3 regions of the Desulfitispora alkaliphila genome follow, and region 3 is predicted to be linked to each of the others. Evidence: riboswitches for the same ligand, from Rfam matches in the RefSeq annotation. Region 3 holds a riboswitch; each other region holds the start of a gene.
What was found. A riboswitch is a leader RNA that binds a small molecule or an ion and turns the genes downstream of it on or off. The one in region 3 is predicted to bind cyclic di-GMP.
Positions count from the first base shown of each region.

Region 1 (3,279 bases), on a different contig from region 3:
AAAGGCTTTGGATAAGGCTGGAGTAAAAAAGCAAGATGTGAATTTTTTTATTGGTGGGGACCTAATGAATCAGATTATAAGTAGTAGTTTCGCAGCTAGAACCCTGGAAATACCCTACGTTGGTATTTTTGGAGCCTGTTCAACATCTATGTTAGGGTTAGCCGTGGCAGCTCAGTTTGTGGAAAGTGGAGCTGCAAGGTATGCAATCACTGGTACGTCTAGCCACAATAGTTCAGTGGAAAAGCAATTTCGCTACCCTACAGAGTACGGGGGGCAAAAACCCCCGACCGCACAGTGGACTGTTACTGGGGCCGGCGCGGCACTTGTTGCTCCTGAAGGCGATGGACCAAGGGTTACAAAAGCTACTATCGGAAGAATTGTAGATATGGGATTAAAGGACCCCTTTAATATGGGGTCGGCAATGGCTCCTGCAGCGGCTGAAACCATCCAAGCACACTTTAGAGAAACAGGCCTTGACCCTAGTCACTATGATGTGATAGCTACAGGAGACTTGGGAAGAGTTGGGCACAAGATTTGTGCCGATTTATTAGCAGAAAGTGGGACACCACTTCCTGAAGATCAGTTTACCGACTGTGGGACACTAATATACAGAGAGGATCAGCCTGTGTTTGCGGGAGCCAGTGGGTGTGCCTCAGCGGCAGTGGTTACCTATGGACATTTTATGGAATGGTTAAAAACTGGAAAAGTAAAGCGGATACTGGTGGTCGCCACGGGAGCGCTCTTATCTCCATTATCCTATCAGCAAAAAGAGAGTATTCCTTGTATTGCTCATGCAGTCTCTATAGAAATGGATTAAGAGGTGAATTAATATGGAACAATTTTTCTGGGCTTTTGTTGTGGGAGGAGCAATTTGTGTAATCGGACAGGTGATGCTAGATGTTTTTAGATTAACCCCAGCTCACACATTAACTACACTAGTGGTTGCAGGAGTAATCCTAGGAGGCTTAGGTCTCTATGAACCTTTAATAAAGTTTGCTGGTGCTGGTGCCACAATTCCCATTACTAGCTTTGGGAACTCACTTGTCAAAGGAGCGCTAAGTGAAGCTGAAATGCATGGACTAGTGGGAGTAATTACTGGAATATTTGAAGTGACCAGTGCAGGTATATCTGCAGCTATTATATTCTCGTTCATAGCCGCATTAATTTTTAAAGCTAAGGGCTAAAAAAAAGTTGAAATTAATCTAAATATTGGTTAAAATGAAAGTGGCAAATTAATATTCTGTCAAAGGCAAAACTGTTGAAAGGCAGTGACGCAAAACTATAGGGTCTAACGTCGTAAATGACTAAGACAGCCAGTTGCCAAAATATCAAAAGAAACAGATTAAGGCTATATACATGTGTATGGCTGCATTAATCTGTTTTCCTTTTGCCACAAAGGAGGGAAACTCTAGACATAATTAATTATTAAATCACCAATAGGAGCAATAAAAACTAAGGGGGAGTACGTCTTTTGAATATTACAAACTACTTTGACACAGACAAACACAACGGGAAAACATACATAAAGTTTAAAGTAAAGAGAAGGAATAACGGTGTTAAGTGTGATGCAAAACTTTTTCTAGGAAACAACTTATTGATTATAGAAAATCAGAAGTTTTTACTATCAGATGCGGAGGATTTGAGGAGAATTCAGAGAGATTTCCAAAAAAGAATTATAACTGCTAAAAAGGAACTAAAACTATATCCCTATGAAATAAAACACTATTTGCAGCGTATTTCTCAGTTTAAAACAATGGGAAGCAGGATAGCAGCGATATAAGTACTATAAACTGTGGTTGACTGTAATAATTGACCACAGTTTTTTTGTATTCACCTAACTCTAACTTGTTGCATGTAGCGGAATGCTATCATAGCTCCCACTGCAAAACCTCCAATATGAGCCCACCAGGCTACTGGTTGTGTTCCCTGGGTAGAGCTTAACACATTAATAAATTGAAGAACAAACCATAGGAATAAAAAGTATACAGCTCTAATTCTAGTGACTGTAAAAATAAAGCCTAAAAATACCAAAGCTTGTACCTTGGCTTTAGGGTACAATAGAAAGTAAGCACCGAGGACACCTGCAACTGCCCCACTAGCACCAATAGTTGGAACTGTTGAAGTGGGATTGGTCAGAATATGAAAAAAGCTTCCGGCAACTCCTGCTGTGAGGTAAAAGACTAAAAAGCCTAGATGTCCTATTCGATCTTCAATATTATCACCAAATACCCACAAATAAATCATATTTCCAAACAGGTGAATAATGCCTCCGTGTAGAAACATAGCAGTGAAAAGTGAAATAAAGGGGAAAAGGCCTCCCAGTAATATCTGAAAAATAGATATCCCTGTGAAATCAGCAGGTACCACTCCGAAAAGATTTATTAAATTGTGAAGTTGATTCTCAGATAAGGTAAACTGGAAGATAAAAACTATAACATTTATAACGATTAAAGAAATTGTCACATAAGGCGTTGACTCTGAAGCGATGCTATCCCTAAGTGGAAACAAAGTATTGACCTCCTTAGATAAAGCAAATGGTATATAAAATACTATCTTTAGTATGCTACTGAATAGAGGGATGATACATGAGAAATAATTTAATAGTTACTGCAGTTTTATTTCAGGCAATATTAATAGCTGCAGCACAGCTTATATATTATTTTGCTTTTGGAGCAAACATATTCGAAAACACAATAATTGGGCTGAGTCAAGTGAAGAATTATTTTATAGGGACTTTTGCTGGATTTGGCGTTTTTGTGCTTGTTTATCTGCTTTATCTGAAATTACCTAGCTTTCGGGCGTGGGGGCAGCGACAAGTAATGCCGATGCTCAAGAGTTTTTCTACATCAGAGCTTTTAATTATGGGTATTACAGCAGGAATTGCAGAAGAAATCTTATTTAGAGGTGCACTACAACCAATACTGGGTATCTTTATTACCAGCTTGTTGTTTGGAATTGTACACTATTGGTTTAAAAAAGAATTGCTGCCTTATGGGATTGCGGCTTTTTGCATTAGCATTTTGTTAGGGTGGAGTTATGAGGTAAGTGGCAATTTGATAGTACCTATTGCTATTCATTCGGTATATAATGTATCGGTAATATTGGCGATAGGTCGAGGACTTTTTGATTAAATTGTAAGGATATTGCATATAATACAAATGTATGTTATTATTTTCTATATGTTAACAAATGCTGTAAATAACAAAGGGGGTAGATTGATCTGCTAGGATTAGTAATTGCAACAAATGCACTTATAATGGGTTATGTAGCTTTTTATGT
Region 1 covers NZ_JBNPXS010000018.1:49,696-52,974, reverse strand. The annotation lists gene spoVAD (stage V sporulation protein AD) at 1-817, shown strand, start outside; gene spoVAE (stage V sporulation protein AE) at 831-1,184, shown strand; cyclic di-GMP riboswitch class I at 1,239-1,325, shown strand; gene GGQ84_RS08250 (hypothetical protein) at 1,472-1,780, shown strand; gene GGQ84_RS08245 (rhomboid family intramembrane serine protease) at 1,831-2,508, opposite strand; gene GGQ84_RS08240 (CPBP family intramembrane glutamic endopeptidase) at 2,586-3,131, shown strand.
Region 1: another riboswitch for cyclic di-GMP. It lies ahead of GGQ84_RS08250 (hypothetical protein); the one in region 3 lies ahead of GGQ84_RS02015 (diguanylate cyclase domain-containing protein).

Region 2 (3,279 bases), on a different contig from region 3:
CTCATCCTGACGATTTAGAAATATTTATGGGAGGCACTTTAAAGCTGTTAGCATTAGGTGGAGCTAGAGTAAATGTAGTATGCGTTAGTGATGGGGAAAAGGGAGTCAACAAAATTGACTTGAGAAACACGAGACAAAGAGAGCAAAGAAAAGCTGCTGATATATTAAAGGTATCTAATCTTGAGTTTTTGCACCAACCGGACTTGAAATTGGCTCAGGATAAAAATCTGCTACCTCTTTTGTCTCAAGTAATAAGGCAGGTACAGCCCCAATTAATTTTTGCATTTGACCCAACTTACCCTTTAGGAGTAGTAAGGAGACATCCAGACCACATAGCGGTAGGCAAAGCAGTAGCTAAACTCCATAAAAAACTATATCCCGGAACGGATATCTACTTCTATGCTACATCTAAAGCTAATACAGTTGTAGATATATCTGAAACATTACTTTCAAAGCAGCGAGCATTAAGATGCCATAAAAGTCAGTTGCGTTTCAATGACAGGATTTATAATGAGTTTGTAAAAATCTACGCTAAATATTGTGCTAGAGGTACTAAATTTAAATACAGTGAAGTATATAGGAAAGGTGACACTTAATATAGTGTCTTTTTTTTGTGAAAAAAAATAAAAATTTAAAAAGAGGAGAAGGATTTTAGAAAACTATGAAGAAGCATATAGTAACAGTAACTAATATCAACAATAAATTACAACAAGGAAGTCGAGTGTACTGAGGTTGGAATGTACTTGGCTATGAGCCGTCAAGCGGATAGAGAAGGTTATCCCGAGGTGGCAATCGCTTAGGAGGAAGCAGAGCACGCAGCTAAATTTGCTGAGTTACTTGGTTAAGTGGTCAAAGCGGACACTAAAATTAACCTGCAAATGAGAGTAGATGCAGAATATGGCGCCTGTAAAGGCAAGAAAGAGCTTGCTAAACTGGCAAAAGAACAAAAACCTAGATGCTATCCACGATACAGTTCACGAAATGTGCAAAGACGAGGCTAGACACGGTCAAGCCTTTAAAGGGTTATTAGACAGATTTTTTAATAAGTAAATACTTGGCAGTACCTAAAAGAAGGAATATTTTCTCTTTCAGCGAATTCCTATTAAATGGGAAGCAATGAACCTTAGACTATAACAGTGGTCACTTGGGCTAAGGGGAGCTAGTAGTGAAACCAGCCCACGGCACAATTGCCGTGGGTTTTTAGATGCATGCGAAATGGGAGGGACTATACCTTGGCTAAATGGAAACGGGAGAAAAAGCGATTAGGTGATATTTTAATAGATGGAGGAGTTATTACAGAGCTCCAATTAAAGGAAGCACTAAAGACCCAAAAGCAAACAGGCTTGCGCTTAGGCCATGCCTTAATTCAATTGGGTCTTGTCACCGAAGAGCAAATTGACGAGGTCTTAGAGATTCAACTGGGTTTACCCAGAATAGCATTGCACAAAATGCGCTTAAACCCCAAAATAGTTAAGCTGATAACTGGTACTGTAGCTAGAAACTACAAGGTTATACCTTTTGAAAAGGTTGAAAACAAACTGGGTTTGGCCATGGCAGATCCACTAAACTTAGATGCCATTGACAATATTGAAATGCAAACAGGTCTTACAGTAGAGCCAGCAATTGCCAGTGAAAGGGAAGTAGATCAAGCCATCTCTCGCTTCTTTGGCCTCAGCGATTCGGTAGAGCAGGCCTTTGGAAAAGAGTTAGAGGAGATGGAAAAGGAGGAGCTGACCACAGCTACCCTAGACCTAGATGAACTGTTAAATGCCACTGATGAAGCTCCAATTGTAAAGGCAGTTAATGCCATCATTCACCAATCAATCAAAGAAAAAGCTTCAGATATACATATAGAGGCCATAGAAAAACATGTTCGGGTGCGCTACAGGATTGACGGCATACTGCAAGAAATGATCCACCTGCCAATAAAGACTCATGCGGCCTTGGTATCGAGAATCAAAATCATGGCAAATATGGATATTGCAGAAAAACGTAGACCTCATGACGGTCGAATTCAGATAAAAGTGGCAAAAAAGAGCATCGATCTCCGCATCTCCACTTTGCCCACTGTATATGGTGAGAAAGTAGTTATCAGGATTTTAGATAAATCAGATGCCCTCTTTACCATAGATCAACTGGGAATGCAAAAAAGTGTACAGGAGCGATTTGAAAAAATGCTCAAACAAACCTTTGGTATCATTCTCATAACTGGACCTACGGGAAGTGGTAAGACTACAACCCTTTATGCTGCGTTAAATAGCATTAATGAAGTTGGTGTAAATACTGTCACAGTAGAGGATCCAGTGGAGTACATGCTAGAGGGGATCAATCAGGTTCAGGTAAACACAAAGGCAGGCCTGACCTTTGCAACTGGATTGCGCTCTATTTTGCGCCAGGATCCGGACATCATCATGTTGGGTGAAATAAGGGATAAAGAAACAGCAGATATTGCAGTGCGAGCAGCAACTACTGGACACAAGGTGCTTTCCACACTGCACACAAATGATGCAGCTAGTACGATTACCAGGCTCTTTGATATGGGCTTAGAACCATATCTAGTTGCCTCATCCTTAGCGGGTGTGGTAGCTCAGCGACTGGTTCGCAGAATCTGTCCACAGTGTAAAGTGAGATACAATTTAGAGCCGGAAAGTCCATGGCGAACATATTTAAGTGCCCCACCAGAGCAAGAAGTGATATTATATAAAGGAGAGGGCTGTAGCTATTGCAACAATACAGGCTATCGAGGCAGAATTGCCATTCAGGAGGTTATGCCCATAACAAAGGAAATGCGGCAGGAAATTGCACTTAGAGTTACTTCAGATATACTTCAATCACTAGCTCGAGAAGCGGGTATGATTACATTAAAGGAAGACGGAATTCAAAAATCATTAGAAGGCATTACCACAGTGGGTGAAGTAATTCGGGTGGCCTTCAGTTCAGATGAAGAAAAGGAGTGAGACTATGGAGGTTAAAGAGCTGATAAAATTAGGTATTAGCAATGGAGCTTCAGATATTCACTTGACAAAAGGGGTTTGTCCTCACTTTCGAATTGACGGTGGAGTCAAGCCTGCAGGGAAGATAAATCCTGCCTTTGATATAGAGCTGGAGTCGCACCATTTGGAAGAGATCATGAAAGAATTGACCAGTAAGGAGCAGCAGGAGCAGCTACAGGAGCGAGGAGAGATTGATTTTTCTTTTTCCCTGCCAGGAAATGCGCGGCTTCGAGCTAATGTATTTAAGCAAAAGGGCACCATTGCCCTAGCCCTGCGAATTATTCCC
Region 2 covers NZ_JBNPXS010000038.1:10,061-13,339, forward strand. The annotation lists gene GGQ84_RS12425 (PIG-L deacetylase family protein) at 1-596, shown strand, start outside; partial or broken gene GGQ84_RS12430 (ferritin-like domain-containing protein) at 717-1,050, shown strand; cyclic di-GMP riboswitch class II at 1,101-1,186, shown strand; gene GGQ84_RS12435 (GspE/PulE family protein) at 1,233-2,957, shown strand; gene GGQ84_RS12440 (type IV pilus twitching motility protein PilT) at 2,941-3,279, shown strand, end outside.
Region 2: another riboswitch for cyclic di-GMP. It lies ahead of GGQ84_RS12435 (GspE/PulE family protein); the one in region 3 lies ahead of GGQ84_RS02015 (diguanylate cyclase domain-containing protein).

Region 3 (3,279 bases):
TTTAGTTGCAGTATATTTGGCAGAAAAGCTTGGTACTATGGATGCACAGGTGAGAAAGAACTTTTTACAAGAGTTAGAGCAGCTTCCTGAAAAAGCAGAGCTTGTTTTACAGGACGAGGAGAGAATACAAAAGTTAGCTAAAGAATTTGTGGCTTGGGACGATTCCTTCTTCATCGGTCGCAGTCTAGACTATGCTGTAGCTTTAGAAGGATCTTTGAAGCTAAAAGAAATTTCCTATATTCATGCAGAGGCCTATGCGGCAGGTGAACTGAAACATGGGACATTAGCACTGATTGTGCCTGGGATACCTGTGATGGCATTGGTAACTCAAGAGGATATATATGAGAAGACAGTAAGCAATATTAAAGAGGTAAAAGCTAGGGATGCTTTTGTTACAGCAATCGCATTTGAAGGTAGAAAAGAAATAGAAAAGGTTGTAGATCAAGTTATCTACTTGCCTCGAACAACCACATTATTAGCACCTATATTGACAGTAATCCCACTACAGTTATTAGCCTATTACGGTGCAGTTGAACGGGGAGAAGATGTGGATAAACCGAGGAATTTAGCTAAAAGTGTGACTGTGGAGTAAATACAATCGCAATATTTATATCAAAAAAACTTCACTTGATAGAGTGAGGTTTTTTTGGTAGTTTTATTCTAATCATTCTATAATTTCGCTAAAATGTTTGCTAAACTACATTTGATGGTCAATGTGAAACAAAGATTAATAATATTTTCAGCAAGGAGGGAAGCTTATATGAAGATAAAGAATATGTTGTTACTGGGATTAATGATATTAATTGCTTTAACAAGTGGCTGCTCAAGAAATGCGGCACCGACAGTCGTATATGATTACGATATTCAAGAAGCGACAGTTCTGATTGACGAAGTTGAATGGCTGAGTGCTTGGTTACAGACACAGGATGTAATATTACGAAGCGATGCAGAAAAGTTGATTGCACGATTCAACGAAGTCCTTAGTTATGCTGGCAAAAATATTATAACGATAGCAATGACTGATGGAGCAGACTGGGAAAACAGCAGTTTAGAAACACTTTCTTTAGGAAACAGTTATATTCACCCAACAATTTATCACGAAGGTGTTTATGTCGTTTCTGCAACAGAAGAACGGACATGCGAAACCTCAGAAGATACTGGGGAATGTACTACACATTTTAGTACATTAGTAATCCGAAAGGAATATTCAGGTAGCGACGACAAGCTAAAAGACTGGTATTTGGAATATATCTTTACTAAACGCAGTCATGATGGTGACTGGAAGTTTGTTTCTTATAACGGCATATACAATGTAGAGGCGAATTTGGCGCTGAAAGAGTCTTTTTGGGAAATTAACTATTGATACAGAGTATGAGCGTTATCTTAGGAGGTTCGCATGACACATCATTCTTATTTATCGATAAAAACAGGAGGAATTAGAAAGCCATTGTTGCAGATTTCAACCAAGATGTGGACGCAATTAGAAATTCTTGCGACACATTCTCTATATGATGTGGCACAGTTGATGTATTATGTGATGGGGAATCATTTTAAAGAAAATATTGATATAAAAACAAAAATATGGTATATTGCTATGTGTGCACGAAACAGGACTAAAGTACCATTTGGTGATATTTTAAATATGCGAAGTATAACTATTGATAAAGGCAAACCACTCGAAAGGGTGGGACGCAAAATCATGGGTCTAAGGCGTAAGCTACGATTGCCAGATTGCCGAGGTTATTTGCAGTATACTGTTTACCTGGAAGCCTTTATGGTTCCTTTTTTTTGTGGGAATACATTTGCAGAGTATATCTAATGGGGGATAACCGTGAGTGAAATATTTATAAGATGTATAAATAAGCATGACAACTTAACAGGGTTGCCTAACAGATACTTTTTTGTTGAAAAGTTAAATGAGCTAATTAGCATTAATCAAGGGTGCTGTTATTATAGTTAATATTGATAGGTTTCAGTATTTTAATAACAGTTATGGCCATATTTTTGGAGACCAAGTGCTGATCAAAGTTGCTCAGATTTTGCAAAAACTAGAAAGTCACCAGGTATCAGTTTATCGGCTTAGTGGAGATGAGTTTATACTTCTTTACGAAAATACATGTGAATATGAAAAAATCAAGACATTAATACAGATTGAAGAGAAAGGATTTAATATAAGATGCTCAATAGGTATTGCATTATATCCGAAAAATAGTAGTAATCCTATAAATTTGATTCGGTATGCTGATTTTGCAGTTCGAAGTGTCAAAACAGAACCCCATAATAGTTATGCATTTTATAACAACACTATGGGGGCCCAATTAGATGAGAAGAAACAGATAGAAAAATGGCTACACGAAGCATTACTGAAAAACGACTTTAAAATGTTGTATCAGCCTAAGGTTTGCGTGGATGATGTTAATATAACAGGGTTTGAAGTATTGCTTCGAATAAATGGAAGAAACATCTCGCCAGCTAAATTCATTCCAATTGCCGAAGAAGTTGGTTTGATTATTAAAATAGGACGGTGGGTGACAAGGGAGGCTGTTTATGGCTACAATTGACCCTTCATATATAGAAATCGAAATTACTGAAAACCTTTTTATTGAAAAGGAAGAGATGACTATTGAATTTTTAAATCGTTTAAAAGAGATTGGAGTAAAAATATCTTTGGATGATTTTGGTAAGGGGTACTCATCATTAAACTATTTAACATATCTCCCTATTGATTTAATTAAGTTGGACAAGTCCTTGTGTGATAAATATCAAGAATCATTAAGCATGAAAGTAATAGTGGGTATCGTTATGCTTGCGAAAAGCTTAGGAATTCAGGTCGTTGCTGAAGGAATAGAGACAGAGGAACAATATAAGCATATAAAAAATACTGGGTGTCATTATGCTCAGGGGTATTTTTTCAGTAAACCTCTGAATATTCAAGATGCAGAAAGACTTTTTCTAAAACCTGATAGTCTATGTTAGTAAGGAAACGTATTTCTTTAGGACCGAATATTTGTTAACCCCATATAGCACACAACTCCCAATAATCCTGTCTACAAATGCAATAAAATACAACTTCTCTATCTTCCGATTGCCAGATTGCCGGGGTATATACTGCGAATACGTTTTCCGGGCGCCTTTAAGGGTGTTTTTTTTATTTGATTAATTCAATTAAAGAACAGAGAACTTTTTAAGGAAAAGGGGTGAACTTAACCAATCTGGGAGATAAACTCTTCATTTACTGGAGGTGCAGGGTTATAGCAAAACTACGGATTTGTTGAACTA
Region 3 covers NZ_JBNPXS010000003.1:75,908-79,186, reverse strand. The annotation lists gene glmS (glutamine--fructose-6-phosphate transaminase (isomerizing)) at 1-592, shown strand, start outside; gene GGQ84_RS02020 (hypothetical protein) at 761-1,363, shown strand; cyclic di-GMP riboswitch class I at 1,657-1,739, shown strand; gene GGQ84_RS02015 (diguanylate cyclase domain-containing protein) at 1,935-2,561, shown strand; gene GGQ84_RS02010 (EAL domain-containing protein) at 2,548-2,976, shown strand.